4 regions of the Rossellomorea sp. LJF3 genome follow, and region 3 is predicted to be linked to each of the others. Evidence: riboswitches for the same ligand, from Rfam matches in the RefSeq annotation. Region 3 holds a riboswitch; each other region holds the start of a gene.
What was found. Region 3 has a riboswitch for S-adenosylmethionine ahead of V8G47_RS10080 (2,3-diketo-5-methylthiopentyl-1-phosphate enolase). Riboswitches for the same ligand answer to the same signal wherever they lie in the genome.
Positions count from the first base shown of each region.

Region 1: it holds a riboswitch for S-adenosylmethionine, as region 3 does, so the genes downstream of both, V8G47_RS19460 (methionine biosynthesis PLP-dependent protein) here and V8G47_RS10080 (2,3-diketo-5-methylthiopentyl-1-phosphate enolase) in region 3, are expected to answer to the same signal.
Region 2: it holds a riboswitch for S-adenosylmethionine, as region 3 does, so the genes downstream of both, V8G47_RS01385 (YezD family protein) here and V8G47_RS10080 (2,3-diketo-5-methylthiopentyl-1-phosphate enolase) in region 3, are expected to answer to the same signal.
Region 4: it holds a riboswitch for S-adenosylmethionine, as region 3 does, so the genes downstream of both, V8G47_RS07705 (homoserine dehydrogenase) here and V8G47_RS10080 (2,3-diketo-5-methylthiopentyl-1-phosphate enolase) in region 3, are expected to answer to the same signal.

Region 1 covers NZ_JBANLY010000032.1:1,744-9,679, reverse strand. Annotated here, with positions in the region: gene V8G47_RS19470 (tryptophan--tRNA ligase) at 1-232, shown strand, start outside; gene V8G47_RS19465 (zinc-dependent alcohol dehydrogenase) at 318-1,451, opposite strand; SAM riboswitch class I at 1,757-1,866, shown strand; gene V8G47_RS19460 (methionine biosynthesis PLP-dependent protein) at 1,958-3,082, shown strand; gene metC (cystathionine beta-lyase) at 3,075-4,259, shown strand; gene V8G47_RS19450 (bifunctional homocysteine S-methyltransferase/methylenetetrahydrofolate reductase) at 4,276-6,126, shown strand; gene metH (methionine synthase) at 6,107-7,936, shown strand, end outside.
Region 2 covers NZ_JBANLY010000001.1:265,684-273,619, reverse strand. Annotated here, with positions in the region: gene V8G47_RS01420 (phosphotransferase family protein) at 1-6, shown strand, start outside; gene V8G47_RS01415 (enoyl-CoA hydratase/isomerase family protein) at 20-793, shown strand; gene V8G47_RS01410 (quinone oxidoreductase family protein) at 805-1,779, shown strand; gene V8G47_RS01405 (acyl-CoA dehydrogenase family protein) at 1,805-2,980, shown strand; gene fabG (3-oxoacyl-ACP reductase FabG) at 3,003-3,761, shown strand; gene V8G47_RS01395 (MaoC family dehydratase N-terminal domain-containing protein) at 3,785-4,234, shown strand; gene V8G47_RS01390 (MaoC/PaaZ C-terminal domain-containing protein) at 4,231-4,635, shown strand; SAM riboswitch class I at 4,800-4,905, shown strand; gene V8G47_RS01385 (YezD family protein) at 4,983-5,138, shown strand; gene V8G47_RS01380 (phosphoadenylyl-sulfate reductase) at 5,242-5,940, shown strand; gene V8G47_RS01375 (inorganic phosphate transporter) at 5,998-7,020, shown strand; gene sat (sulfate adenylyltransferase) at 7,064-7,936, shown strand, end outside.
Region 3 covers NZ_JBANLY010000008.1:90,315-98,250, forward strand. Annotated here, with positions in the region: gene V8G47_RS10045 (YkvI family membrane protein) at 1-307, opposite strand, end outside; gene V8G47_RS10050 (M3 family oligoendopeptidase) at 434-2,128, opposite strand; gene V8G47_RS10055 (MarR family winged helix-turn-helix transcriptional regulator) at 2,273-2,731, opposite strand; gene V8G47_RS10060 (aspartyl-phosphate phosphatase Spo0E family protein) at 2,965-3,210, opposite strand; gene V8G47_RS10065 (cupin domain-containing protein) at 3,415-3,927, opposite strand; gene V8G47_RS10070 (methylthioribulose 1-phosphate dehydratase) at 3,924-4,571, opposite strand; gene V8G47_RS10075 (2-hydroxy-3-keto-5-methylthiopentenyl-1-phosphate phosphatase) at 4,568-5,227, opposite strand; gene V8G47_RS10080 (2,3-diketo-5-methylthiopentyl-1-phosphate enolase) at 5,227-6,438, opposite strand; SAM riboswitch class I at 6,545-6,647, opposite strand; gene V8G47_RS10085 (pyridoxal phosphate-dependent aminotransferase) at 6,696-7,880, opposite strand.
Region 4 covers NZ_JBANLY010000005.1:169,773-177,708, forward strand. Annotated here, with positions in the region: gene V8G47_RS07680 (YqcI/YcgG family protein) at 1-223, opposite strand, end outside; gene V8G47_RS07685 (LysE family transporter) at 288-917, opposite strand; gene V8G47_RS07690 (spore coat protein) at 1,057-1,695, shown strand; gene V8G47_RS07695 (L,D-transpeptidase family protein) at 1,816-2,310, shown strand; gene V8G47_RS07700 (aspartate kinase) at 2,350-3,546, opposite strand; gene V8G47_RS07705 (homoserine dehydrogenase) at 3,597-4,844, opposite strand; SAM riboswitch class I at 4,972-5,082, opposite strand; gene V8G47_RS07710 (DUF2254 domain-containing protein) at 5,376-6,716, shown strand; gene aspA (aspartate ammonia-lyase) at 6,849-7,936, opposite strand, start outside.

The sequences.
Region 1 (7,936 bases), on a different contig from region 3:
AACTGAAATAATGAGAAAGAGGTTTCATTCAGGAATTGGCTGGGGTGAAGCAAAAGCAGAATTATTTTCTGTGATGAACTCTTTTATGATAGAACCCCGTGACAGGTACAACGAATTATTAAGGGACACAGAGGCAATTGATCAGATTCTACAAAATGGTGCCAAAAGGGCAAGAAAAAAAATCATACCTTTCATGAAGGATATCAAACAAAAGATTGGGGTGTATCGTTGATCGATACACTTAATGATGAAATTTTAAAGAATGAAAATATTGGAAAAGCCGCATCTTGTCAGAATACGGCTTTTCTTCCCGCTGTTTAAGGTTTGAGGATAACTTTAATATTTCCGTCGGACTTCTTATCGAAAATGTCATACCCTTTTGCTGCTTCTTCAATTGAAAAGGTATGTGTGATGATGTCGGTAGGGTCAAATTGGTTCTGTTCAATCATATCGTATAATTTTGGCATCAGATGAATCACAGGGGCTTGTCCCATTTTAATGGAAACATTTCTGCTGAAAAAGTCCCCTAAGGGAAATCGATTTGCTTCTGTTGCATATACACCCGTCAATTGAACAGTTCCGAACTTCCGAACCGCTTCTGAAGCTGTCTTGATCGGACTTATTGTCCCAAATTGATTATCAAAGTCAGAACCGAACGATTCATTTGGCTGAACGGTCCCATCCATTCCAACACAGTCTATCACAACATCAGCTCCCCCTTTTGTTTCTTCATGCAGGAGCGACCCTATATCGCTATGATTTTGAAAGTTAAATATTTCTGCTTGATTGGTACGTTTAGCGTGAGCAAGTCTATGATCTACCTGGTCTACAGCGATGACTCTTTCGGCGCCTTTCAATTTAGCGAATTTCTGGGCCATCAACCCAATTGGACCGCTACCTAACACTATGACCGTATCCCCTTTTTTCACACCACTGTTTTCTACACTCCAGTAAGCAGTGGGTATAACATCGGAAAGGAAGAGAACACTTTCATCCTCCAGCTGACTTGATTCAGGGACTTTAAACGATGTGAAGTCTGCATATGGTACCCGCAGATACTCAGCTTGACCACCTGGATATCCACCATTCATTTCGGTGAATCCGAAAAGACCGCCAACTTCTCCGTGGGGATTGGATTCATCACATTGGCTTTCCATTTGGTTCTCACAGAAAAAACATTTCCCACAGCCAATATTAAAAGGGATGACAACGCGATCCCCTTTTTTAAGGGTTTTCACTTCCGATCCGACCTCTTCGACGATACCCATCGGTTCATGTCCCACAACATAATCTTGTTCCGGTTCTATTCCCCCTTTGTATAAATGTAAATCTGAACCGCAAATTCCGCTTGCAGTAATCCTTACTATAATATCTGTATTCACCTGAATTTCTGGATTCGCTACTTCTTTCACGACCATCTTTTCTTTTCCTTGGAACGTAACACCCTTCACTATCATCACTCCTGTAAATTTTGTAAGATTCTTCTATGTGTTTAAACTCTTTTGGAGTGTGTTAAACATTAGGGCGACCCGATTTAGGAAACTCGATAAGCCGAGGAGGAAGTCATGTTATAAAAATCTTGTTTAAACAGCACTTCACCAATATTAATTGGATTTAATTACCACTGTTTATTCAAGCGTCCGCAACGATGGGAATTTCATTAAATGAAAAAATTAATTTAAAATTCTTACTTTTCATTGACAGTCTTCTCTGTTTGGTATAAGTTATGGGAAAGCACTTTACAATTTCATATTGTTTCTTATCAAGAGAGGTAGAGGGACTGGCCCGAAGACACCTCAGCAACCAGCCACAGTTACAGGTATGGTGCTAATTCCAGCAAGTTGATGTCAACTTGGACGATAAGAGGGAGAACGAACGTATTAAACCTTCTTATTTTCATAAGAAGGTTTTTTGTTTTTTCCCCTTTTCATTTTCTAGGTACGAAAAGGAGAGAAGAATGTTGAAAAAACATATTGATACATTGCTTGTCCAGGCAGGCAATCGGAAGGATCCAGCTACTGGTGCCGTCAGCCTGCCCATTCATCTTTCGACAGCATATGAACATAAAGGGGTCGGTGAACCAACCGGTTATGATTATACGAGAACAGGAAATCCAACGAGGGCGACCCTTGAAGAAACACTGGCTCAATTGGAAGAGGGGCATAGAGGATTTGCATTCAGTTCGGGAATGGCTGCGATTCAGGCAATCCTTGGTTTATTCTCATGTGGGGACGAATTGATTGTATCCAAGGATCTTTACGGAGGAAGCTACCGCTTATTCCTTCAGTATGAAGCTCAATATAATATCAAATTTCATTTTGTTGATACAAGTGATACTAATTCTATAGCACATCACATATCGCAGAGGACAAAGGCTATTTTTCTTGAGACACCAACCAATCCATTAATGAACGAAGCAAGTATTTCTGAGGTTGCCGGCATTTCAAAGGCAAATGGATTGCTCTTAATCGTCGATAATACCTTCTATACACCAGTTCTGCAAAAACCGCTCAAAGAGGGAGCGGACCTGGTTATTCACAGCGCTACCAAATACTTAGGGGGCCATAATGACGTTCTGGCTGGAGTTGTCATTGTAAACACAGAGGACTTGGCTGAAAGGATCTATACCATTCAAAATTCAATCGGTGCAGTCCTTGCACCATTTGATTGTTGGCTCTTAATAAGAGGGATGAAGACCCTTAGTCTCAGAATGGCCCAGCATGAAAGGAACGCAAGAAAATTAGCCCAGTATCTAGCAGGGCATGACTGTGTAGCGGACGTCTTGTATCCGGGGAAAGGAGGCATGCTTTCCTTTCGCATTGCTAAGGAAGAATGGGTCGGTCCCTTCCTTCAACACCTGAAGATTATAACGTTTGCTGAAAGTTTAGGAGGGGTTGAAAGCTTTATCACTTATCCCGCCACCCAGACCCATGCCGACATTCCTGAAGAAGAACGAAATAGACTTGGCATCTGCAACAGATTGCTCAGGTTTTCTGTAGGAATAGAATTTATCGATGACCTGATCGAAGACTTGGAGAATGTTTTTCATCAATTGGAAAAAGAGGTGTTAACGTATGAGTAAAAAACCTTTTTCACTTCAGACGTCACTCATTCATTCCCGCGGATTTGATAAAGAGACAGGAGCTGTTTCTACGCCGATTCATCATGCTACAACCTTCCACCAACAGGATTTTGATCAATATGGAACATATGACTACAGCCGTTCCGGGAATCCAACAAGGGAAACAGTCGAAGAAACGATAGCGGAATTAGAAGGCGGGTTAAGGGGCTTTGCCTTTTCATCCGGTATGGCGGCCATCTCAACAAGCTTCCTTTTATTATCGAGTGGTGATCACGTACTCGTCTCTGAGGAGGTATATGGGGGGACCTACAGGATGATTACGGAAGTCCTTACTAAATTTGATATAGAATACTCTTTTGTGAATATGAAAGACCTTCATGAGGTGGCTTGTGCAATTAAGCACAATACGAAGGTGATTTATATGGAAACCCCTTCGAACCCCCTATTGAATATCACGGATATTGAAGGGGTCGTGAAGCTTGCCAAGGCAAATGACTGTTTAACATTTCTGGATAATACATTCATGACGCCACTGCTGCAAAGGCCAATCAGTCTCGGGGTGGATGTTGTCCTGCACAGTGCGACGAAGTTTCTCGCCGGACACAGTGACGTATTAGCGGGGCTTGCGGTAACGGGAAATGAAGAGGTTGCGGAGAAGCTTGCTTTCCTGCAGAATTCGTTTGGTGCGGTACTCGGGGTACAGGATTGCTGGCTGCTATTAAGGGGGCTGAAAACATTGCACGTCCGATTGAAGGAATCATCAGAGTCGGCTTATAAGATTGCAAGCTTCCTAGAAGGCAGAAAGGAAGTAAAAGAAGTGTATTACCCTGGCTTAAGCTATCATCCCGGTCGTGAAATTCAAGTCCGGCAGGCAGAGGGTCCCGGAGCGGTTCTTTCCTTCAGGTTAAAAGGGGAAGAGGAAGTGAAGCAACTCATCAATCATGTAAATATTCCCGTATTCGCCGTCAGTTTAGGAGCTGTCGAATCGATTTTATCCTATCCATCAAGAATGTCACATGCTTCTATGCCTAAAGCTGAAAGAGAGAGAAGAGGGATTACAGATGGGTTATTACGCTTATCCGTTGGTCTTGAAAACGCGGATGAATTAATTAAGGATCTTCAGAACGGTTTAGATAGTATACAAAAAATTAATCGAGACAACGTGATCAATTTGTAAAGGGGGAGGAAGGATCATGAAGCCGTTGCTGGAAGCATTGAAAGAGAGAATCTTGATTGCAGATGGAGCAATTGGAACATTGTTGTATTCATATGGAGTGGACAGATGCTTTGAAGAACTGAATCTTTCTCACCCAAATGAAGTGTTGAAAGTCCATAAAGAGTATATCGATGCCGGAGCAGATATTATACAGACCAATACGTACGGGGCAAATTATCAAAAGCTTTCAAGATACGGTCTCGAGGATTCGGTCAAGGAAATCAATACAGCCGCTGTGCGTCTCGCAAGAAAAGCAGCCGGTAAAAACACTTATATTCTCGGCACGATCGGGGGAATCAGGGGCATTAGACAAAATGTGTCAGTCGAAGAGATCAAAAGAAGCTTTCGGGAACAGCTTTACTGTTTATTATTGGAGGGTGTAGATGGTATATTGCTGGAAACCTATTATGATTTCGAGGAATTGACCACAGTGCTGAACATTGCCAAACGTGAAGCGGATATCCCTATCATTGCTCAGGTTTCCCTTCATGAAACAGGAGTCCTTCAAAATGGAATGGAAATCAAAGATGCCCTTCAACAATTGGAATTATTGGGGGCGGATGTTGTCGGCATCAATTGCCGGATGGGACCATTTCATATGGTGAATTCATTAGAGGAAGTTCCCCTGCCGAAAAGGGCATTTCTATCTGTCTATCCAAACGCGAGTCTCCCAAACTATGAAGAAGGTCGATTCTATTACTCTGCTGAGCCTGATTACTTTGGTGATATCAGCAATGAATTGCGTCTACAGGGTGCGAGAATCATTGGGGGATGTTGTGGAACCACACCAGATCACATTCGTTCTGTAGCTTCAAGATTGAAAAGCCGGGAGCCTGTGAAGGAAAAAGAAGTGAAAAAGAAAAAAGTAGTTCAGTTATCTTCTCCATCCATCAGGGGAAGCTTGCTGCATGAGCAAGTAAGAGAAAAGAAAACGGTCATCGTTGAACTAGATCCACCCAAGCATCTCGACACGAAACTGTTCTTCCAAGGAGCGGCAGCACTTAAGGAAGCCGGCATTGACGCACTCACCCTTGCCGACAATCCGCTCGCATCGCCGAGAATTAGTAATGACGCGATCGGGAGCCTGGTGAAGTCGAAATACGATCTTACACCTCTCGTTCACATCACTTGCAGGGATCGAAACCTGATCGGACTGCAATCCCATTTAATGGGCTTACACACATTAGGGATACACAATCTATTAGCGATAACGGGTGATCCTGCCAAGATCGGGGATTTTCCCGGTGCTGCATCTGTATATGACCTTTCTTCCCTGGAGCTTATTGAACTTATTAAACAGAATAATGAGGGGATATCGTTTTCCGGTAAATCACTACGGGAACGGACTCAATTTTCAGTTGGGGCAGCCTTTAATCCGAACTTCCGTCATTTAGACGCCTCTGTAAAGAGGCTGGAAAAGAAAAAGAAAGCAGGAGCCGACTATTTTATTTCTCAACCGATCTTTGGGAAAGAACAACTGATCCAAGTGTATGAGGCGACGAAGCATCTGGATGTTCCGATCTTCATCGGAATTATGCCGTTGATCAGCTCAAGAAACGCAGAATTTCTTCACCATGAAGTACCCGGAATCAACGTGCCGGAGGAAACGAGACGAAGAATGAAGGAAGCAGGAAATGATCCCGTCATAGCTGGAGCAGTCGGAATGGAGATAGCCAAAGACTTGTTGGATACGGCAATCCAGCTGTTTAATGGCATTTATCTGATCACACCTTTTGTAAGATATGATATGAGCATTGAACTGATTCATCATATACAAGAGAAAACCAACACTGAAAGAGAGGTTCCCTATGGCCATCACATTGTTTGAAGAACAGCTTAGAAAAAAAATACTCGTGCTTGATGGAGCAATGGGGACGATGCTTCAACAAGCAAATTTATCCCCGGAGGATTTCGGAGGGGAAGAACTTGAAGGATGTAATGAAAATCTTGTATTGACAGCGCCGGAGATAATCTATCAGATCCATCTGGAATATTTGAAAGCGGGGGCTGATGTCATTGAAACAAATACCTTCGGTGCAACCCCCATCGTTCTCGACGAATATGATTTAGGGTATAAAGCATATGAAATCAACAAAGTAGCAGCTGAAATCGCCAGGAAAGCAGTAGAAGATGCCTCGACTTCCGACTGGCCAAGATTCGTTGCGGGATCGCTTGGGCCCACTACGAAAACGTTATCCGTAACAGGGGGAGTGAGCTTTGATGAACTGGCAGACAACTACCGTGTTCAAGCAGAAGGCCTTCTCGATGGAGGAGTTGATGTGCTATTACTTGAAACGAGTCAGGATGCTTTAAATGTAAAAGCCGCGAATCTGGGCATTCGAACGGCTTTTGAATCCAGAGGGAAAGAAATCCCGATTTTGTTATCCGGAACCATTGAGCCAATGGGCACTACTCTCGCCGGACAATCAATCGAATCATTTTATTTATCCCTTGAACATTTAAACCCTTTGGTCGTTGGCCTGAACTGTGCAACGGGGCCTGAATTTATGCGTGACCACGTCCGGTCATTATCGGATTTAGCCACTACCTATGTAAGCTGTTATCCGAATGCCGGTCTCCCGGATGAAGAAGGGAATTATAATGAGACAGCTGATTCCCTCAGTATAAAGATGAAAGGTTTCGCGGAGAAAGGTTGGCTGAATCTTGTAGGAGGGTGCTGCGGGACGACACCGGAGCATATTCGTGCACTTTCAGAGGTGGTGAAGGGATTCCAGCCCCGTACACCGAATGTGTCTCATCCCCATGCGGTGTCGGGTATTGAAGCTTTCATCTACGAGGATGAAGACAGAAGACCGATTCTGGTCGGAGAACGGACGAATGTCATCGGTTCACGTAAATTCAAACGATTGATTGCTGAGAATAAGATAGAAGAAGCGTCAGAGATTGCAAGGGCACAGGTGAAAAACGGTGCCCAGGTGATCGATATCTGCCTTGCCGACCCTGACCGGGAAGAAGTAGAGGACATGAATGTTTTTATTCAGGAAGTTGTAAAGAAAGTAAAAGTCCCACTTGTCATCGATTCGACGGATGAGAAGGTGCTTGAGGCCGCTTTGAAATTTTGTCAAGGGAAAGTGATCATTAACTCAATTAATCTCGAAGATGGAGAAGAAAGATTTGCAAAGGTCGCTAAACTGATGAAAGCCTACGGAGCGGCAGTGGTGGTCGGGACGATCGATGAGAAGGGAATGGGTGTATCTGTTGAGCGAAAGGTGGACATTGCCCTTCGTTCCCATAGACTGTTAACGGAGAAATATGGGATAGCTTCTGAAGACATCATCTTTGACCCCCTCGTATTCCCTGTCGGTACGGGGGATCAGCAATATATAGGATCAGCCAATAGTACGGTGGAAGGGATCAAGAAGATTAAAGAAGCCTTGCCTGATTGCCCTCATATACTTGGCGTCAGCAATGTTTCATTCGGGCTGCCCCCTGTCGGAAGGGAAGTCCTCAATGCAGTGTATCTTTATCACTGTACAAAGGCTGGACTCGACTATGCCATCGTCAATACGGAAAAGTTAGAGCGCTTTGCCTCTATTCCCCAGGAAGAAGTCCGAATGGCTGAGAAACTTTTATTTGAAACGACGGATGAATCCCTTGCTGAATTCACAGCATTTTAT
Region 2 (7,936 bases), on a different contig from region 3:
ATATAAGGGGATGAATGCCATGCAATCATTATTAGTCGAAATGAACGACCGGGTGTTGAATGTTACCTTGAATCGACCAGACAGCTTAAATTCATTTGATGAGAATATGCTTACCGGATTGATAGAAGCGGTAGAAGAGGGTGGGCGGAATCAGGAGATCCGGGCGATCGTGATCCGCGGTGCCGGGAGGTCATTCTCTGCCGGTGGCGACGTGAAAACGATGGGAAGTGCAACATCAGCCCAAGTCTATGAACATATCGGAATACTGAATTCATGTATCAAAGCCATCAAAACAATAGAAAAGCCGGTCATTGCCTCCGTCCATGGTTTCGCCGCAGGGGCTGGATTTAATTTAGCATTGGCCTGTGATCTAATCATTGCATCCGAAACCAGTCAATTTGCACTGAGCTTTTCCAAAGTAGGGCTCATTTCGGATGGAGGGGGTTCTTATTTTCTCCCACGGTTGATCGGCCCTCATCTTGCCAAGGAGTTCTTTTTTACCGGAGAACCTGTGTCTGCCCGGAGGATGTATGAATTAGGGGTGATTAATAGACTGGTGCCCGCTGATCGTCTGGAAGAAAAAACATATGAGCTGGCTTCAACACTCGCTTCGGGTCCAAGCAAAGCCTACGGCATGATGAAAAAAATGATTGATCGTTCATTCACCACTACCCTGGATGAAATACTGGAGCAGGAAAGAATCACTCAAACCCTGATGATATCAACGGAAGATCATGTAGAAGGAGTATCAGCGTTTAAAGAAAAAAGGACCCCCTCTTTTTCGGGGAATTAGGAGGAGTTTAGATGAAAGCAATCCAATTTAGGGAGTTCGGTGGTCCTGATGTGTTGAAGAATGTGGAGATTGATATGCCTTCACCCCGTGGGAGGGAGGTATTGATAAAAGTTCATGCCTCTGCTGTCAATTATGCGGATACGGCCAGGAGAGAAGGTCAATATGTGGTAAAGACCCCCCTTCCTTACATTCCCGGTGCGGAAGTATCAGGCATCGTAACCGAAGTCGGAGAAGACGTAGCAAGGGTCAAAAAAGGAGACCGGGTCGTAGCGATGATGGATTCAGGTGGGTATGCAGAATATGCCATGACAGATGAACGATCCATCATCCCCCTTCCATATGGATTGGACTTTAAAGAAGCGGCCGCAATACCTGTACAGGGATTGAGTGCGTATCATATTTTGAAAACACTTGGGAGACTCGAACAGGGTGAGACGGTCCTCATTCATGCTGCTGCAGGTGGTGTAGGGCTCTTAGCCGTTCAACTCGCAAAGCGATTCGGTGCAGGTAAAGTGATCGCCACTGCAAGCACCGAGGAAAAGCTTCGTATAGCAGAAGATATGGGAGCAGATGTACTGGTCAACTATACAGAGGAGGAATGGGAGAAAAAAGTTCTGGATGCAACAGGTGGAAAGGGTGTGGAACTTGCGCTGGAGATGGCAGGTGGTGACGTCTTTTATAAAACATTAAAATGCCTCGCCCACTTCGGGAGAATGATCATCTACGGTGTAGCGAGCGGGGAGCAAAGCAGATTCTATCCCTCTTCCTTAATGGCAAAGAATCAGTCGGTCACCGGCTTTTTCCTTCCTCCTCTGATGAGGGACACCGAGTTGACACAAAAAACCCTTCACGAAATCTTTCATTACGTGGCGAACGGAGATATAAAGGTCACAGTGGGGCACGTGTTCCCATTGGAAGAAGCGGCAAAGGTCCACTCCCTCATGCAGGGAAGACAGACAGTGGGAAAAGTGATTTTGCAGCCATAATTTTATCATACAAGGGGGAATAAAAATGAACTTACGCTTGTCAGATGAACAAAAGATGATACAAAAGACCATCCGTAGATTTGTAGAGAAAGAATTGATTCCTTTAGAAAATGAAGTGCTGCGAAATGAACGGGAAGGAAAGCCCAGCCTCTCTCCAGAAAAGATAAAAGAGCTGCAAATGAAGGCAAAGGATGCAGGTTTCTGGGGGATCAACACTCCGGAGGAATACGGAGGGGCGGATCTCGGTCAAATGATGATGGCCATCGTCTATATGGAAATCTCCAAGACCTTTGTCCCGTTCTCCTTTGGAGGGTATGCGGATAACATTCTTTACTACGCCAACGATGAACAGAAGAAAAACTATTTAATACCGACAATCAATGGAGAAAAGAAATCATGTTTTGCCATGACCGAACCCGGAGCGGGATCTGATACTCGTAATATCCGGACCACAGCCGTTAAAGACGGAAACGAATGGATAATAAATGGAGAGAAAACGTTCATTACGGGTGGAAATGAAGCAGATTTCGTCATGGTCATGGCCGTGACGGATAAAGAAAAACATCGTCGTACAGGTCGGGAAGGAGTCACTTGTTTCATCGTCGATCGAAGCATGGGCTGGAAATCCGAATATATCCATACAATGGGGGAATGGGGACCGGCAAGCCTTATTTTTGAAGATGTAAGGGTTCCTGAAGAAAATATCCTTGGTGAAATCGATGGCGGCTACAATCTGGGATTGGAGTGGATCGGATTTGCCCGCTGGATTGTAGGGGCACAGGCGGTGGGAGCAGCAGAACGACTTCTTCAAATGGCCATCGACTATTCGAAAGAAAGAGAAACATTTGGAAAGCCTATCGCAGATCGGCAGGCGATTCAATGGCAGATAGCGGATTCAGCCGTGGAAATTGAAGCGGCCCGCTGGCTTGTGTTAAATGCGGCATTCACACTCGACCAAGGGGAAGACAATCGTCACGTTGCGTCGATGGCCAAGCTATATGGATCCAATATGGGGAATCGGGTCGTTGATCGCGTCCTCCAGATCCATGGTGGTATGGGCTATACAAGAGAGCTGCCGATCGAACGATGGTACCGGGAGGCAAGGTTATGGCGCATTTATGATGGAACCGATGAAATTCAAAAACTGATCATTTCAAGGAATTTATTAAAAGGTCATGTGAAACTTGGGCAATTTGTATAAACAGATAAAGGAGGCAGATGAAATGGGAGAGCGATTCAGAGGAAAAGTGGCTTTGGTTACAGGTGGAAGCAGAGGGATCGGCAGGGCGATTGCCGGATTACTGGCTGAAGAAGGGGCCAAGGTGGCCATCATCGACGTGAATGAAGATGCGTTGAATGAAGCAAGTGAGGTATTTAAACAATATGAATTGTATACAAAAGTGGCAAATGTCGTAGAATACCGGGAAGTTGAAAATGCGATGAAGGAAGTATATGAATCCTTCGGCTCCCTGGACATTGTGGTGAATAATGCAGGGGTCATCAGGGATAATCTGTTATTCAAAATGACCGAAAACGATTGGGAGACAGTCATGGATGTGCATTTAAAGGGTTCATTCAATGTAGTGAAGGCCGCCCAACAATACATGGTCAAACAAAAGTACGGACGCATCATCAATATCTCATCCACCTCAGCATTGGGAAATCGGGGACAGGCGAACTACGCAACGGCTAAAGCCGGTCTTCAAGGCTTGACGAAAACCCTTGCCATAGAACTTGGTCCATTCGGAATCACCACGAATGCTGTAGCACCGGGTTTTATCGAAACCGAGATGACGAAAGAAACGGCGAAACGGATCGGGATTACTTTCGAACAATTAGTAGAAGCGAGTCTCCAGGGTATTCCTGTTGGCAGAAGCGGGCTTCCTGAAGATATTGCAAATGCAGTCGCTTTTTTTGCAGATGAAAAATCTTCATTCGTCAATGGTCAGGTTCTCTACGTTGCTGGAGGGCCGAAAGCCTAATAAAGGAGAAAGGGGTGAAGAATATGTTTGAATCCTATATCGGAAAGAGATCTACTCCCACCCGAAATGCAGTGGAAAGAGGGGCGGTTCGGAAATTTGCAGAAGCCATTGGCGATCCCCATCCCCTTTATGTGGATGAAGATACCGGGAAGTCCTCCTTTTATGGGGGGAACATTGCCCCACCCACCTTTCCGAGAGTGTTCAACTATGGTTCGATCGAAGGCTTTCATTTACCGAATGTTGGGTTGATTCACGGTGAACAATCCTTTCATTATGAAAGACCTTTGAAGGTAGGGGAAACGATACAATGTTATACGGAAATAAAAGACTATTATGAACGGGAAGGTACCGGGGGGAAACTGGGATTCCTTGTCATCGACGATGTCGGGGAAGATTCTCGTGGGGAAAGAATCTTCACTTCCCAGGCGATTGTCATTATTACAGAAGAAGTCAGAAAGAGGTTGAGTAAATGACAACACTACAATCATTCGGATTAGGAGATACACTTCCCCCGGTTGAACTGGCTCCGGTCACAAGGATGGACCTGATCAAATACGCAGGAGCTTCCGGAGACTACAATCCGATACACACCATCGATGATGAAGCCTTGAAGCTGGGTCTTCCAGGAATCATCGCTCATGGAATGTGGACGATGGGCAATGTGTCCAAACTTTTCAGCCCACACTATGATGAAGGCTTTATCCAGAATTACTCGGTACGATTTAAAGGGATGGTCATGTTACATGATGTGGTTACATTAAGGGCAGAATTAATGGACAATCAGGGTAACCTCCTTCATTTTAAGGTTTTAGCCACAAATCAAGCCGGGAAGAAAGTAATTGAGGGTAACGTCGTTTTTAGGGTCCTTGAATAGTAACGCAATGCTTTATGAAAAATTGTCGTAGATCCACCCCCAATCGAATAACATGTAAGGAATGATCGTTTAATAAAATAAGACAAAAGACATAAATCCGATCGAAAAAGTCGGGTTGACTTCTTCCGTAATTGTGATATTATTTAGAATATTAAAATGAATAACTCTTATCCAGAGTGGTGGAGGGATCTGGCCCTGCGAAGCCCAGCAACCTACGTATTGTAAGGTGCTAATTCCAGCAAAATGTGAAGTCATTTTGGAAGATAAGGTAACCTTACCTGAACAACTTTCCAAAATGGGAAGTTGTTTTTTTCTGACCTGGATAAGATGAAAACTGGGGGTATCATGTGAAAAAAGAGAAGAACCAGCAAGTACAGTTTGACTTGGTAGCAGAGAAGATCCAGTCCATGCTTGAAACCATGAGCTATGGTTCGATCACGATTATCGTACAGGATGGAAAAGTCATTCAATTAGAGAAAAATGAGAAAGTCCGAATTAAATAAGCTGACTAGACAAACTAGAGGCGCGTAGCAAAAATATAGGGACTCCTTATATTTTGTTACCGCCTCTTTTTCTATGGATAAGCATTATGGAATGGGGTGTACTATGTTAACGTATCAGACTTGGAAACAGCCATCCGTGGAATTTGAAGTGGATCCGGTCTATAAAGGAGCGTTGGACGTCCTGAAATGGACATATGATCATTACGGTGACGAGGTTGTCTATGCGTGCAGTTTCGGAATAGAAGGCATTGTGCTTATCGATCTCATATCCAAGGTGAAACCGCAGGCGACCATTGTATTCCTTGATACAGGGGTTCATTTCAAGGAAACGTATGAAATCATTGAGAAAGTGAAGAAGACGTATCCCGCGTTGACCATCCATATGAAAAAGCCTCAGTTGACCCTCAAGGAACAAGCAGAGGCATATGGGGATAAGTTATGGGAAACCAAACCAAACCAATGCTGTCAAATACGGAAGCTTGACCCGTTAAAAGAAACATTATCCAAGGGGCACGCATGGATTTCAGGCCTAAGGAGGGAACAATCCCCAACAAGACAACATGTTGAATTCATTAATAGAGATGACAAATTTCAATCCGTCAAAATTTGTCCGTTGATTCACTGGACGTGGAAGGAGATCTGGCGTTATGTCCATAAACATAATCTCTCTTACAACCCCCTCCACGATCAAGGATATCCGAGCATAGGCTGCTTTCATTGCACCACGCCGGCTATTGATGTCAATGATCTTCGCTCCGGAAGATGGAAAGGAAAAGGGAAGACAGAATGCGGCCTCCATTAGAAAGGGTGACAGTCTTTGCTTGAGGTTGCAGCCCTTCTGATCAGCTTGTTCTTCGCCATGAACATTGGTGCCAGCGGAGCGGCAGCGTCAATGGGAGTGGCATATGGTGCAGGGGCTGTAAAGAACATCCGGACAGCGCTATGGATATGCGCAGCAGGTGTCCTTAGTGGAGCGGTTCTGGGTGGTGGAGAGGTTGTAAAGACAATCAGTTCAGGAATCATCCCGCAGAATCTATTGTCGATTAAGATTGTTCTCATTATTTTGTTATCTGCAACGATTTCACTATTTCTGGCGAATGTGATCGGCATTCCGCTGTCTACGAGTGAAGTAACGGTGGGAGCCGTTGTAGGAGTCGGGGTAGCCTATCAGGTTTTGTATGTAAAATCACTTATTACGATCATGTCCTTCTGGGTCATCGTCCCTGTCATCGCTTTTTTCGTAACCTGGTTTGCGGGATTAGGTTTAGTCCAGCTTGGAAAGCGGGGGTATCATTTTGATAAACAGTGGCTTGCTTATCTGTTGATCATCGCCGGATTCTTTGAAGCTTTCTCAGCAGGGATGAATAATGTTGCCAATGCCGTTGGTCCATTGGTGGGGGCAGGCCTGATATCACCTTCACGTGGAATCTTGATTGGTGGAGCATTTGTTGCACTTGGAGCTGTTTTACTGGGAAAGAAAGTAGTCGAAACAAACGGCAAGAAAATTACGCAATATTCTAAAGCTGAAGGAATTGTCATTTCCTCGACAGGAGCCTTCCTCGTCATCTTGAGCTCTCTGTATGGATTGCCGATCCCTCTGACACAGGTTACATCCTCTTCCATCATTGGTTTGGGCGTAGCTAAAAACGGCAAGCACATGCTTCAAAAGAAAATCGTCAAAAAAATCATCAAAATCTGGGTGGTCTCTCCCTTGATTTCACTCAGTATTTCATACTTCTTGGTCAAACTGTTAATCGATAGTGATTTGTACTCGATTGTCGTACCGATAAGCGTCATCATTGCCACGGTAGGTGCGTTGTCGTTGATGAGGGTCATTAATGAGGAAAGACGGTCTGTCCACGAAGATGGAGGAGGCATTTGATCTTAATTCCGATTATACAAATATGTTAAGGAGGATATTTTACATGAGTTTACAGCCGCACGGAGGAGCACTGGTCCAATCCTATTTACCTGAAGAATCCTATAAGGACATCGAACACGAACTGCCACTGGACGACATCGCATTGAGTGATTTGGAACTGATTGCAATCGGTGCTTACAGTCCAATAGAAGGATTCTTGACCAAGCGGGATTATCAGACCGTGGTGGAATCATTACGGCTTGAGAGCGGATGTGTATGGAGCATTCCCATCACTCTGCCCATCGAAAAGGAGCAGGCTGGTTTTGCACAGATAGGAAAAAGGAACAGGCTTGTCTATAAAGGAGAAACATACGGGATTATCGACGTAGAGGATATCTACGAACCTGACAAAGATAAAGAAGCCCTGCTTGTCTATGGAACGACCGACCGGGATCATCCCGGAGTAAGGAAACTATTCCAGCGTGGTGAAGTATATGTCGGAGGCAAAATTACATTAGTGAAAAGGCTATCGAAGCCTTTCAAGGAGTATTCATTCGATCCAGGTGAAACGCGAAAAAGGTTTAAAGATAAGGGGTGGAAAACGATTGTCGGTTTTCAGACCAGGAACCCCGTGCACAGGGCACATGAATACATTCAGAAAACCGCGCTTGAAACCGTGGATGCCCTATTTTTGAATCCGCTGGTCGGTCAAACGAAAGCAGATGATATTTCAGCGGAAATCAGGATGGAGAGCTATGACGTACTATTAAGGAACTATTACCCGAAAGACCGTGTTTTTCTCGGAGTATTTCCTGCTGCTATGAGATATGCAGGGCCAAGGGAAGCCATTTTTCATGCATTAGTACGAAAGAATTATGGATGTACTCACTTTATTGTCGGGAGGGATCATGCAGGGGTTGGTGACTATTATGGAACC
Region 3 (7,936 bases):
AAAGCATGACGGCTGAAACCCCGATCAGCATGATCATCATGACGATATTCATGATTTTCGAAAACCATTTGCCAAATAAATATTCATTGAATTCCTCGAATGACTTCGCTTTAATATCATGGGATTTGAGCATGATCTTGGTTCCCATCGTAATAAATAAGTATCCACTTAGTAATATGGCAATAAACCCGACAAAACCAAATCGGGTGAAAAACTCGACAATTTCCCTTCCCGTGGCAAATCCGGCTCCTATGACAGTTCCGACATATACTGCTGCAATCTGAAACGATCCAGCCATTCTTTTCATCCCATCACCTCTGACACCTTCTACTTCACCATATGTACAAGCATGGGAAAACAGAAGCAAAAGAACAGAATTCTTTAATTAAACGAAAAAAAAACAACCGCATAAAATGCGGCTGCCCAGTTTCATTTATAGGGTTGTATCGTCGATTCCATTTAACCATTGCCTGATTGGTTCGATTACTTTTTCGACCGTTCCCTCCTGGAAAGGGGAGTCTAGATGGGCCGCTTCCACCAGTGCTGTGAATGAACGGCTTCCACCCAGTTTACAAAGGGCAACATAGTCACTCCATGCCCCTTCACGATCCTCATTCATTTTCTTCCAAAATTGAAAAGCACAGATTTGAGCTAACGTATAATCAATATAGTAGAATGGTGAATTGTAAATATGGGATTGGCGCTGCCAGAACCCTCCATTTTCTAGATACGAAACCCCATCATAGTCTTTGTGCGGCAGATATTCTTTCTCGAGCTTTCTCCATGCTGCGTTCCGTTCAGCAGGTGTGGCTTCAGGATTCTCATACACAAAGTGCTGGAATTCATCGACTGCTACACCGTACGGGAGAAATTGCAGTGCCTCACTCAAGTGAGAGAATTGATACTTATCCGTATCCTCCTTAAAGAAATAGTTCATCCATGGCCATGTGAAGAATTCCATGCTCATGGAATGGATCTCACAGGCTTCGTACGTTGGCCAAATGTATTCCGGGATATCGAATCCACGGCTTGAATACACTTGGAAGGCATGGCCCGCTTCATGTGTCAATACATCGATATCGCCAGACGTACCATTGAAATTCGAGAAGATATAAGGCGCTTCATGCCCTGCAATATATGTGCAATATCCTCCTCCCGCTTTCCCCTTCTTCGCTTCTAAATCCATGAGGTTTCGTTCGATCATGAAATCAAAGAATTCCTTTGTCTCAGATGACAACTCTTCATACATTTTCTTTCCATTGTCGATGATCCACTGAGGATCTCCTTTAGGGGATGCGTTGCCGGATGTGAATTTAAATCCTTCATCATAAAACTTCATGGAGTCGATTCCAATCCGTTTCCCCTGTCTTTCTTTCAGCTCTGTGGAAAGAGGGACGATATGCTCCTTCACCTGATCACGGAATGCTTTTACCATATCAGGTGTATAATCCGTTCTCGTCATACGATAATACCCTAACTCAACAAAGTTCTTATAACCTAAAGTCGTCGCTATGGTATGACGTACTTTTACTAACTCTTCGAATAATCGATCTAGTTCTTCCTGATTTTCTTCAAAGAAAGAAACGCTGGCAAAGGCTGCATCTTTCCTTGTCCCGCGATTTACGGATTGTGTAAAGGGACCCATTTGGGCCAATGTTCTCTCTTCGCCTTCAAATGGGATCTTGGCAGAAGCCATCAGCTTCGTATATTGGGAAGACAGCTTATTTTCTTTTTGAAGCAAAGTGATAATTTCTGGGGAAAACGTTTTGATTTCACTCTCTGCCAGAGAAAATAACTGCTTTCCCCACTTATCTTCCAATTCCTTCCGATATGGGGAGTTCACCAGTTCCTGATAATATTCTGTCACCATGCCGGAAACCTCAGGCATCATATCATCGATATACTCCTGCTCTTCTTTGTAAAAACTATCATTTGTATCGATGGAATGCCTGATATAGCAAATATTCTGCATGGTGTCGATGGTAAGTCGAATTTCATTGATTTCCTTGATCGCTTCCATCTGTTCTGAAACATTTGACGCTGCTTTAAATTTCCGGAGCACCTTTTCGAATGCCGGCTTAATCTCTTCCAGATTTGGTCTATCATATGTATATTCTTCAAACTTCATACTTTGTTCCTCCTCTTAAATTCATCCCGATTATAGTTATTCGACCTCATAGCCGGAATCTCCTGTTGATATAAGGATCGATTTCATTAAAATCCCCCAAAAATAAAAGCCCCGTCTATAATAGACAGGGCAGATTGATATGGCCTAGTAGGACAGATCTTTGATGGATAGTCCAAGCTTTTTCAGCATTTGAATGGTTTCTTCCTTTTCGTCGGGAGACAGGGCAGACATCAATTCGTGTATCCGATTCTCATGGTTCGGGAAGATATCATCGATCAACCCTCTGCCATTTTCAGTAATCTGGGCGTAAGTCACCCGGCGATCCTTTGGACAGGCAACGCGTTTAAGATATCCCTTTTTTTCAAGCTTATCGACTACATACGTGATGCTGCCTGAAGCTAGCAGGATCTTTCCTCCAATTTGTTGCAAAGGCTGGTCTCCCTTATGATACAGAAGCTCCAATACGGCAAATTCCGTCGGGTTCAGACCATTTTCTTGAATGTTCTTATTTATCTCTTCATTTAACGCTTTAAAAGCTCTGGAAAGGACAATGAAAAGTTTCAACGATTGTTTTGTATCTTGTTTCTCGGTCATAGCATTCATTCCTTTAAAGAATATATCTCAGTTTCAAAATATTATACAAATATATCTGGTCATTGTCAACTGTCAGAGTCTTTCTGCAGAAGGAAAAAGCAAAGGACGGCCCGCTTTTGGCGAACCGTCCTTTACTTTTGAAATAACGACAAATTAGTTTTGTTCGTATGATGTGAATGTGGAATTGAACGGAGATTCTGTCTCTCATATGTCTGAATGATGAGGGAATTCCTGGTGAGTGGTCAAGAAGCAGTGCGTTTCAATAAACTCTTAATGTATTGCCCTAATTCGCTTGATGATTCGTGCAGTGGCTCTGATCCACCATTACTTGTGCACTTTTCATAGTCGTTCAACAGCTGATCCAATTGCTGGCTGCATTTAATTGTCTCCTCAGCACATAACCCTAAGTTTACTCCCATTGCTACCATTTCCGAGCGCTTGTGGTTGATTTTCAATAATAGCCACTTCTGTTTTAATAAACGACCCATTTCTACTAAACTCCTTTTTTAGCTCCTAGTCTATTTAAAGTAAAATCATTACTTGAGCATTATCGCAAGTATTATCAGAAAAGTAAATAGATTCGCAAAACAAGACAAAATAACTAGTATTATTGCTGAATTAGACATTTTTCGCCAAACGTGCAAAAAAAGGATAGACAAAAGAAGCGACTCTTTGTCTATCCTGATGGATGATTAATAGATTGGTACCCAGCCTTCCTGGGTGACGAAAATGCGGACGGCGACCACCTGCTTATCATCGCTTAAAGTGAAATAGTGGCGGATGTTTTCAGGAACGGAAATTAAGTCACCCGGATTCAGATGTACCTCAAAGAAATCACCGTCCTTTCCTTGAATGACGAAAACACCATGTCTATTTACTATAAATCGTACCTCATCATCCGTATGATGATGCTCCTGTTGGAAATTCTTTAATAGCTCTTCAAGATTTGGTGTGCTTTCGGAAAGGGAAATCACATCCCTTGCCTGGTACCCCCGGCGAGCTGAAATATCTTCTATCTCCTCTTTAAAGGTGGAGAGAATGGCCTCTTTATCATCATCGGTTAAAGCGTATCGGTCCCGTAATGATTCGTCGAGTTTATCCATGTTCCAATGTTCGTAGATGACCCCTTGGTCATTTAAATAATTTACTACCTCTTCCTGTTGCTCAATGAACTGATTTTTCCCCTGAATGTGTACCGTTGTCATAATTTTACTCCTCCCTTGGAAATAGATTTTGTAGCTGCTAAAGATAATAGTGTAAGGTGGTATTGGAACAGGAACTCACACGCTTCCAATAGTTTCTTAGCTTCAAATCCTGTACGTCCCCAGACGGTAATGCCATGATTGCGAATGAGCACGGCCCCTTTATCTTCTTTAATGAATGGGAGGAAGGAATCCGCCAAGGTTGGGATATGCGCATGATTATGGATGATGGGAATCGACAGGGAATCATGTTCACCCCATTTGTCCCAGGCTTTAATCAGTTCCTGGTTTCTGAATGTGATGACACCTTCATCCCCATACAGTTCACTGATCACATTGTTGGCAACAGTATGGACATGTAAGCTGCATCCCGCTGAACTCCCACTGAATATGTGACTGTGAAGCAGGGTTTCGGCTGATGGACGCAGTTGGGTTTCCTCCAAGGCCTCACCCTGTGCATTCACAAGGAGGAAGTCCTCTTTCGTGTGCTTTCGCTTATCCTTTCCACTTGCCGTAACCAGAAATGATACAGGAGTTGATCCCACACGTATTGCCAGGTTGCCACTGGTTCCCATAAACCAGTCCCTCTCTGCCAATTCCCTTTTGATATCAGCGAGCTCTTCCCATTCGGATTGATATGACTTCATATTGTCACTCCTTTTTCTATCACTTTTATGCAATCGTGAAAGGTTTCAAAAGGATGATACGGGATTCCCTTTTCTTCACAGGTACGTGCGAGATAGTCCCTTGCGAGTACTGTATCTCCAAGCTTCGCCATTTCGATGTCTGTAACAGAGTCCCCTATTACAATCACCTCATGATCTTCCAGGGATAATGCCCTCAGAATGGAAGGCTTACAGCATCCACATCCTTTGTTTTCACAGTGCACGTCACATGGATATGGCCAATGAATGGTTATGTTCGAATCGTTAAAGATCGCTTCGTTACAATATACAGCCTTAAAAGGCCCGAATTCTTTCAGTAACGGGTGAACGAAGAAGTCTATTCCCCCACTCACAATATACAGGGGAATCTCATTGACTTTTGTATAGTCCACGAATTCCTTGAAGCCTTCACGAATAACCGCTGTTTCCATCAAATACTGGATCATCTCGTCTTTCTTTGAAGAAGGAATGAGTGAGAACAACTTGCTTACCCCTTCTTTGATCGAGATCGAGTGGCTTAAAATGTCCTCTTTTACAGGCTCCCATTCCGGTGGGGCAAAGGCTTTCATCAAAGAAATGATATTATCTGTTTCTGTGATCGTCCCATCAAAATCACAGAATATCACTGGAAGACTCATTACACCTTTACCTCCCCTCCCCATAGGGACAGGGCTTTCTGCAGTTCTTCATGAGTTTTGGCTGCCTCTTGGAGTGACGTTCCGTTTAAAACAGCATCGATCGCTTGACCGAACGCCCTTCCTCCCCCACTTGCGCCGTTAGGGTGACCGTGAATGCCTCCTCCGGCATTAATGACACAATCCGTCCCGAAATCTTTCACCAAAAGGGGGACAAGAGCAGGGTGAATGCCTGCTGATGGAACTGGCAATGTTCTCTTCAAATGTTCGTCATCCTTCGTTAATTCATAGCTTAAGGAAAGGACGTTGCTCTTCTCTAGTGCCACACTTCCGTACGGAGATGGAAATAGTGAAAAATCAGCCCCGGCCATTCGCAATAATTTACCCAACCATAAAGAGTAGCTCACACCATATACTGGAGATGCAGCAGCAGCCCCGGCAAAAGCAGGATGAGCCATGATCGGCAAGGAAATCTCAGGGTCCTCCCTCAATTCCTGCAGAACATCGAGACCGTATGAAAATACATTGAATAAAAGAGCATCTGCCCCAAGCTCCCTGGCTTTTTTTGCTTTGTCCCGCAACTGTGAGGTTTTCCCTGTCAGATTTACGGCATACAAGGTTCTCTTACCGGTTTCTTCGAATACGTCGTTCAACACTTTTTTTCCTACTCTTACTCTTTCAAAAAATGGAGTCAAGGAATTATCAAATAATATTTCATCATCTTTTACGACATTGACTCCGCCGAGGGCCTGCGCTCTTAACTGATTTTCAAGAAATGTGAGATCCCTGCCGATCACCCCTTTAAAGATGCTCATTAACAGCGGTCGACCATGAACCCCTGTTAATTCCCTGATGCCCTCTATCCCAAAACGTGGACCGGGAAATGATTTTTTCAAGTCTTCTGAGAACTCCAGATCCAGTAATTTCACTTCACCATCGAGAGAAAGCTTGCCGAATACCGTTGTAAGGATAGCCGGAATATCATTGGAATAATTATGACTGGGATACCCAATCTTCACCTCACCCCAGGATCCTTCGTCCTCCCTCTCTTCCACTGAAACGACTCTCCCCTTGTATTTTCTTAATTGTTCCTGTTCCAGTAGCGGCAGGTCCGTCCATGATCCTACCGTGAGTCCCAAAGCAATCCCTTCTGCCTTTTTCTCGAAGGAACCAATCTTACCCTTTAGTCGATATGTTGCGATCACTTCACTCATTCATATTACCTCCCTATGTAAAAGCCCATTTCCGCGTCTTGATTTCATCGTGCCGGCAAACAAAAAAACCTCTTCCAAATAAGAAGAGGTTTACATTCCGCACTCTTTCTTATCTGTCAGCTGTATAGCTGCAAGAATTAGCACCGTGCTTAAATAAGTCGGTTGCCGGGCTTCATCGGGCTGGTCCCTCCGCCTGCTCTTGATAAGAATTTCATTATATTAATTCAGTTGGATTATTGCACCAATTTCGACATATGTCAATCCCTTTTGTGAAATAATTCTAAACTTTCTATACGGGAAATCGCCTCTTTTATCCGTTCATTTGTAGTTAAAAGACCGACCCGTACATACCCTTCTCCATATTCACCAAATCCTACACCAGGAGCAACGGCCACTTTGATTTTTTCAAGTAAATAGGTTGAGAACTCAACAGATGTGAACCCTTCCGGCACCTTAAGCCAGGCAAAGAAGGAACCTTGTGGAGCTTTTACATCCCACCCAATTCCCTGTAGACCCGAGATCAGGAGTTGTCTTCGTTCTTCATAAGTGGCAACCAGTTCCGTTACGCAATCCTGGGAACTCAGTAAAGCCGTTGTGGCTGCTTCTTGAATCGCGCCGAACAGGCTTACGTAAAGGTGATCCTGGAGGAGATTGATCGCTTCTATGACACTTTTATTCCCAACGGCAAAACCGATTCTCCAGCCTGCCATATTATAGGTTTTTGATAAAGTATATATCTCAATCCCGACATCCTTTGCACCATCTGTCTCGAGAAAACTCACAGGCTTTTGTCCATCGAAACCGATCGCCCCATAAGCAAAGTCATGCACCACACAAATATCATGCTTTGACGCAAGTTCCACCGTGTCCTCAAAAAAGGATTTTGTTGCGGTCGCACCCGTTGGATTATTGGGGTAATTGAGGAACATTAATTTCGCCCTTTCCCATTCTTCACGGGAATGTACACGATAGTCCGGGAGAAAACCGTTTTCCTCTTTCAACGGCATCTTGATCATACTGGCTTCTGCCAATGCGACCCCCGATACATAATCCGGATAACCGGGATCCGGGACAAATACTCCATCCCCGGGGTTCAATAAACATTGAGGGATCTCCACTAATCCTGCTTTTCCTCCGAAGAGAACCGCTACTTCGGTTTCGGGATCTATCTCCACACCGTATTCCCGCAAATAGAAAGCTGCAATCGCCTCCTTAAAGCTCGATAAACCACGAAATGGAGGATATTTATGGTTAGAAGGAGACTTGGCCGCTTCTGTTAATTTTCCCACAATATGTGGAGGGGTAGGCTGATCTGGATTTCCCTGTCCCAAATTAATGACATCATGCCCCTCATTCACAACAGCATTCACAGTTCCTGCAAGGGAAGCGAAAAATTGTTCCGGTAATGATTCCAAGCGTTTTGCTTTTTCAAAGTGTTTCATACATTCACCCACTCATTTTTTTGAAAATTAATTACTTTCAAATTCTAGTCACAAAT
Region 4 (7,936 bases), on a different contig from region 3:
ATTGCTTTAATAAAGAGACCAGCTTATCCGTCGCTTCATCCTTTCTCGGATCTTCTGCAAAACCGAAGCGCAAAGTATCTGTTTGAAAGCCTTGTTTACCCGGTACGCACGGATACGGGTGCTCTTCATCACACATCAGGTCCGAGAAGTGGAGATAGGCAGATTGCTGCCAGGGAGTAAGTTCCTCCAGGTGTTGATCGATCCAACTTTTTGTATATAACATGTAGCCGATCCCTCCTAACGATTACTCATCTATCCTATTAGGAGGGCGCCCATTGGGTGTCTGTCTAACCAAACAATATACGACAGGCCTCTACGCCGAAATAAATCCCAAATCCCATCAGGACGATACCCGATACGATGGAAATGATCCTCAGGATGAGGGGACTCACCAGCTTCCTTGCCCCCGTCGCGACAAAAGCCATTGTCACATCCCACAGGGTGATGCCCAGGAATATCCCCAGACTATACAAGAAAAGCTGCGAGGATTCATATGACCTGGACGTCTGTGCAAGAATCGATCCATAAATTCCAAGCCAGAACAAAATGCTTAACGGATTTGAAATCGCCATAAAGAAACCCGTACGGAACGATTTCCCTTTCGACTCATTCTGCGATTGAGGTGAAGAGGATGTGAGGGTTCCCGACTTTTGTATGCTTTCAATCCCCGTATACGTCAAAATAAAAAAGCCAAAGATCCATAAACCTAATTTAATGAACGGTATATCAATGAATTGAGCCAGTCCAAAATAAATCAGGAGCATAAAGATCCCGTCCGCCACCATCCCCCCGACTCCAACAAGCCAGGCATGTATGAAACCGAAGCGGATCCCCTTGTCCAATTGAGCGGCATTGATCGGTCCCATAGGGGCAGAAAGGGATAACCCTAAAACGATATAGCTAATAAATATACTCATAACCGTACCACCTTCAAATTGACTTCTCCCTATTGTATTCGGACAGGCGGGGAAGTATTAGGCCAATCACAATGAGGCATACATAATTTTATTTTGAGGGGTTATTCTAATCATCGAAGCCAATAGAGGAGGAATATGTATGAATAACCAAGGTCAATCCAATGGGAGGCCGCAGCCCGGCGCTCAAATGCCACCGAATATGATGAACACCCAAAGTCAGAACCATGGGGGGCATGAGCTATTTGATGCACATGAAGTCATCGCAGGGATCATCAGCATGCTGGATCAATATCAAATGTATGATCAACACATTCAGGATCCGGAATTGAAGGATATCGTCAAGCGCCAGACCGACTTCGTGACGACTATGTATAATACCATTGTAGGAAGTTTCTCGACCGGACAGGACCCCATCATCCCGACGCAACAATACCAAATGACCCAAAGCCATACGACCACTTATGGTATCAAACCCGGTGCACCCAAAAAACCGAATCAATCCGTCCAGGAGCTTTCGGATAAGGGCTTGTCCGCATATATGCTGGGTCAGACGAAATCACTGGCCACACTCCTTGCCATGACGGCTCTTGAGATGACGAACCCCGTGCTGCGCCGAGTTGTTGCAGACAGTGTACCGAATTTCATTGAAATGAGTTATGAAATTTTCCTTTACCAAAATAAGCACGGGTATTATCAGGTTCCTCAATTGAATGGGCAGGATATGACCCTCATGCTGCAGAGCTATACGACTGTCCCGCAGCAAAACCTGCCTCAATGATCTTAATTCACAGCCTGCATCTTCATGGATGCAGGCTTTCTTGATGTGACCTCATTGAACCACTTTTCCCCTGGCACCATAGAATAGAATGATAAGGTGAAAATAGGAGGTCTGATACCAATGATCCACACCGTCAAGACTGGAGAAACTCTTAATCAGATATCAAGGGATTTCAGGACCCCACTGCCTGACATCCTGAAAGCCAATCCCGGCATCGATCCGGATCAGCTATACCCGGGACAGACGATCACCATCCCCGGAATTCCCGATACTACCGGGAATCCGTACAGAATTCAAGTGTCTGTCAACAATCGGATTCTCCGATTATTTAAAGATGGTTCTCAAGTGAAAGAGTTCCCCATTGCAGTCGGAAGGATCCTTTTCGAAACGCCCATTGGCGAATTCATCATCATCAATAAAGCACCGGACCCAGGGGGACCCTTTGGCACGATGTGGATGAGTTTATCCAAAGAAAGCTATGGGATCCACGGGACGAATAACCCCGCTTCCATAGGAAATGCCGTGTCCAAAGGATGCATCCGGATGTACAATAAAGACGTGGAAGAGCTGTCAAACATCGTACCGATCGGGACCCCGGTATCCATCACCCCATAAAGAAAAAAGTGTATAGAGCGAACTATACACTTCTTCCCATTATAAAATCGCCCTTTTGGATTCGATATAATCCAACCCGAAGTGCATATGAAGGATTCTTGCAGCCTTTTCGACATCGGTGCGATCGACAATGGCGCTCAGTCCCACTGATGATTCCCATACGGACACCTTCCCTATATGGTAATCATGGAAGACATTCGTGACCTTTTCTTTTACTTCCCCTGAAGACTGGATAGTTCCAATCACACACACCTTCGATACATCTTCCCTAATGTCAAAATGGGAGTAAGCCTGGTTATATTTCCTGACGATTTTTTTCACCTGGGGAACATCCTGATCTTTGATGATAAGGACCAGCCCTTGTCGGTGTCTGATTCTTTCTGTTTCGATATGGTGGGAATCAAGATCATAAAGGATCAAGGATTCCCCTCCATCACAGCCATGGATCGTAAGGACGGAGATCTCTTCCTGGAGGGCTACTCCCACGATGCTATCATTTCTTTGGACTTTCCCGCTGATGACGGTTCCCCGCCCCTCTTTTAGACTGGAACGGACGATCATAGGTACTCCATGTTCCTTGGCGTGTTTAATCGCTCTCGGATGGAGGACATTGGCTCCCATCATGGCAAACCGGAGCATGTCAGTATAGGACAGGCCATCGATCTTGGCAGCCCGGGGGACCACTCTCGGATCGGAGGTATACACCCCATCCACATCCGTATAAATGTCGCATCGATCCGCATTCAGGGCTGAAGCCAGTGCAGCAGCCGACGTATCTGATCCACCCCTGCCTAAAGTGGTGAGCTCCCCCTCTTCGGTGACCCCTTGAAACCCGGCCACCACAACGATTCGCCCAGCGGATAACTCCTCTTTTATCCTCCCTGTATCAATGGAAGAGATCTTTGCATTGCCGAACACTGCATCGGTCCGGATCCCCGCCTGCCGACCTGTCAGGGACACGGCCTCCATCCCTCTGTAGTGAAGGGCCATGGTCAGAAGGGAAATCGTGACCTGCTCCCCTGTAGCGAGGAGCATATCCATTTCTCTTTTACCGGGATAATCAGAAAGTTCCCCCGCCAGTTTCACAAGGGTGTCCGTCGTATTGGCCATCGCGGATACGACAACCACGACATCATTCCCCTTTTCTTTTTCCTTCAAGATTTGACCGGCCACCCGCTTCATGCGATCCGTAGAACCTACAGAGGTTCCACCAAATTTCTGAACAATGATACCCAAGTGATCCCCCTACTTTCTATCAGATCTATTTTCTGCTTTCCCTAAATGCGTCATGAAACAGCTATTCCTTCCTTCACTTCATTTTCAAGAGGAATTTCGTTTAGAATCGATACAGCCTGAATGTGTTCATGTGATTGAAGAAGGGAATCCAATTCTTCTTTTCTTCCTTCGACAAAGACGTAAAGGTCATTTCCAAGCTGAATGCGGTCCTTTAAGGTGAACGGTGTAATCCAGCTTTGATACTCCTCCTTTTCCTTGAAGCGCAGGACCCATTGCCTGATGCTTTCTCCTTGGGTATCTTCGCTCGTCACCGTCTTTTCAGGAGAAACGGTGTATTTCCCCTCTATCAGGGAGAGAAAATCCTCCACCATGGCACTTCCCGTCGGAAATTTCCCCGCTCCAGGACCCAGCAGTGTGATCCTCCCTACCAGACTCCCTTTCAGTGAAATCGCATTTTCCACATCCTCCACCCCGTAAAAGGGATGGCTGTCGTGGACAAGGATCGGTTCCACTCCCCCTTTGATGCGATTGAATCCGTCCCGTTCCAGTGATCCCACATGCTTAAAGCGCAAACGGAAGGACTCGGCTGCCTGCAGCCATTCAGCCGTCAAGTGTGTGATCCCTTTCCGCCTGATATCCTTCCAGTCCGGCTGCCTGCCAAAGGCGGTCTGACTTAAAATCAGAAGCTTATAAAAGGCATCATATCCCTCTATGTCGCTGGTCGGATCCGCTTCGGCATATCCCTTCTCTTGAGCCTGCTTTAGAGCAGTGTCAAAGGAAAGCCCCTTTTTCCTCATTTGGGATAGAATGAAGTTGGATGTCCCATTCAATATTCCTTGAATGCTTCTGATTCCATTTACCTTCAGGAGCTGACGGATGGTGCCGATGACCGGGATCCCTCCAGCCGTGGTCGCTTCGAAACCAAGGGACACCCCATTATTGGAAGCTTTCTTCAGAAGCTCGGGGCCGTATTTTGCGAACATGGCTTTATTGGCCGTTATGACGTGAATCCCTTTCTCGATTGCTTGTGTTACATACGTATAAGTCGGTTCTTCTCCTACTATGGCTTCAAAGATCGCATGAAGGTCAGGTATGTCGAGAATGTCTTTATAATCGGTCGTAATCCTTATGGACGGATCGATTTCCCTTTGCTTAGAGGGATCCTTGATGAGGATTGCCCTTATTTTCACCTCTTTACCGAGTACTTCTTTCAATCTTTCCTGATGAGTATCAATGGCTTCATAGACCCCTTGACCAACTGTTCCAAAGCCCAGAAGCGCAACATTTATCGCTGACATCATTCAGCCTCCTTTTTTCCCGTTTTACCTGCACATACGATTCCTTTCTGAAGGCGTGGTGGAAAGAAAGAGGGTATACAGAAAAGCCCTCTTCTTGTAAGAAGAGGGCTAATGGATCATGCTCCTCCCCTTATCTTCCAGATCCACTTGGAATCTGTAGGAATTGGCACCTTTACAGACTGATCCTGCAGGTTGCCGGGCTTCATCGGGCCTATCCCTCCGCCGCTCTTGATAAGAGATATAACGTTATGTTTTCACTTGATATTTGAGTATGAATTGGATTATATAGGGGATTCACTCCCTCGTCAATAGAATTTTTGTTATTTTTTAAAAATTCTTTCTACTAAAACCTGATGGGACATTTCCGATGGGTTTAGTTTGGAATACTCCTATTTCTATTAATCTTTTTGGTTAAAGGAAGTTTTAACCGAGGTAGAGAGGGAAAACTAACCCATATCCATTTACTAGAAAGGACACGTTTCGATCATGTTGAAAAAGATCCTCCCCTTATCCATTCAAAAATATTTGCTCATGTCAAAACGGCAGCGCATGCATGAAATCCGGCTCACCATTTGGTATATGCCCTTTATATACATATGCCTGTCCTTGCTCATGGTCGCCATTACCCTCTATTTAGATCTCTATCTGGAAGTGTCACAGTATACGTTTGATATGTTAAGTATGGATGCTTCGGTCACCCGCATACTGGTCAGCACGCTCATAGGGGGCATCTTGACACTCAGTGCTTTTACTCTCAATTCCCTGCTCGTCGTGCTGACGATGTTCAGCGGGCAGTTTTCACCCAGGATGCTATTGGATTTCATTTCGGACAAACAGACGCAGCACGCCCTCGGCATTTTCAACGGAAGTTTCGTTTATGTGCTCCTCCTTTTCCTTTTTATCGGAAGTTCAAAGAAGGAAATGTTTGTCGCTGCCCCGGTCATGACGATCGCACTGGCGTTCCTGTCAGCCCTTACGTTCATCTTTTTCATTAACCATGCATCGACGTGGATGCAGGTCCATAATATTACGTACAATATGAAGCAGGTTTCGGAAGTGATGATCAACCAGACGCTGAAGAAGGACTTGGAAGCTCACCGTACCGCTGATAGTGGGGATATCATGGAGGAAGAGAAAAGGAATATCATTCACGTGACTTCCAGAGGCTCTGGATATATACAATTGGTCGATTTTCAGGGGATGATCCGACGTGCACACGAAGAAAATGTTGTCCTTCAGCTTCATTACAAAGTCGGGGATTTCGTACTCGCCGGGAATGAACTGATGAGCATATGGGGGCCCGAAACGGACCATATCTCCACTGATTCATACCTTTCATTCATTGAGATGGGTCACAAAGAGACCGAAATCCAGGATCTGCAGATGGGGATCCACAAACTTGCAGAAGTGGCGATTAAATCACTGGGGAATGACGATCCCAAAACCGCTTCTAACACCATCCACCAAATGGCCGATCTGATGCTGACGGTGGAGGATCAATTATCCTTCAGTCCCTATCTGATCGATCATCACAACAGGATTCGCGTCATTCTTCAATCAGAGCCGTTCGACTACTACCTTTACCGGGGATTCGGTTATATTCGACACTACGCTAAAGACAATCATTTAATCATAACGGAAATCGTGGGGGCACTGGCCCTTCTCGCTGAATCCATTCAACCGTCGAAGCATAAGGATCTGTGGGAATTCGCCTGTAATACCATTGATCATATTGAAAGAGAGATCATCTATAAACTGGATAAAAGCTTTCTCCTGCAAGAAGTCCATAAGCTGGCACGGCTTACCCGCAACCTTGGGGAGTATGAGAAAATCAAAGCTAAATTCTACCCGGCAGCCAACGAAAATACGTAAAAAGCTTCTTCCCTTTCTTTCTGGGAGGAAGTTTTTTCTTTGCATAATGTCGATCATGGAGGTGTTTTCTTCTTGGGCAAGTTACTACAAAAAAACGCCCCGTCATTCATAACGGAACGTTTTTCGTATTCCTTATTCCCGATCAAAAAGCACTCTACCCGCTATACCGGGGTTCGTCATTTCATATGGGTTCAAGATCAGATCAAGCTCTTCTTCCGTCAGTACATCATATTCGAGACAAAGCTCTCTCACAGACTTCCCTTTCAGGATCGCTTCCCTGGCAATCCGGGAAACGACTTCATATCCCAGGTGAGGATTGACCGCCGTGATGATTCCTACGCTGTTTTCCACATACTCTTTCATTCGTGTCTCATTCGCTTCTATCCCGACAAGGCAGTTGTCCGTAAAGCTTCTGAACGCATTGTTCATGATGCTGATGGATTGAAGAAGATTGAATACAAGCACAGGCTCCATCACGTTCAGTTCAAGCTGACCGGCTTCAGATGCAAGGGAAATGGTCTGATCATTCCCCATCACCTGGAAGGCTACCTGGTTGATCAGTTCCGGCATGACGGGATTCACTTTACCCGGCATGATGGAAGATCCCGGCTGTCTTGCCGGCAGTGAAATTTCACCAAGTCCGGCACGCGGTCCTGAAGCCATCAGACGCAGATCATTGGCGATCTTGGACATATTGGTCATACATACCTTCAATGCTGCCGAAACCTCTGTGTACGCGTCCGTGTTCTGGGTCGCATCGACCAGATGTTCAGCCCCTGTCAATGGCAGCCCGCTGATATCAGCAAGGTGCTTCACCACACTCTTGATATACACAGGGTCCGCATTCAAACCGGTTCCTACAGCCGTCGCCCCCATATTCACTTCATAAAGATGATCACGGGTGCGTCCGATGCGCTTGATATCCCGTTCCACTACTCTGCTGTAAGCTTCAAACTCCTGCCCGAGGCGAATGGGCACAGCATCCTGAAGATGGGTACGCCCCATTTTAATGACGTGATCGAACTCCCGGGCTTTCTGTCTAAAGGCACTCAGCATATGCTCCATCGTGTCGAGGAGCTTCTCTACTAGTTTCAAAGTGGAAATATGGATGACCGTAGGGAATACGTCATTGGTCGACTGTGACATATTCACATGGCTGTTCGGGCTCACCTTCCCATATTCCCCTTTACGATGGGACATGAGTTCCAGGGCACGATTGG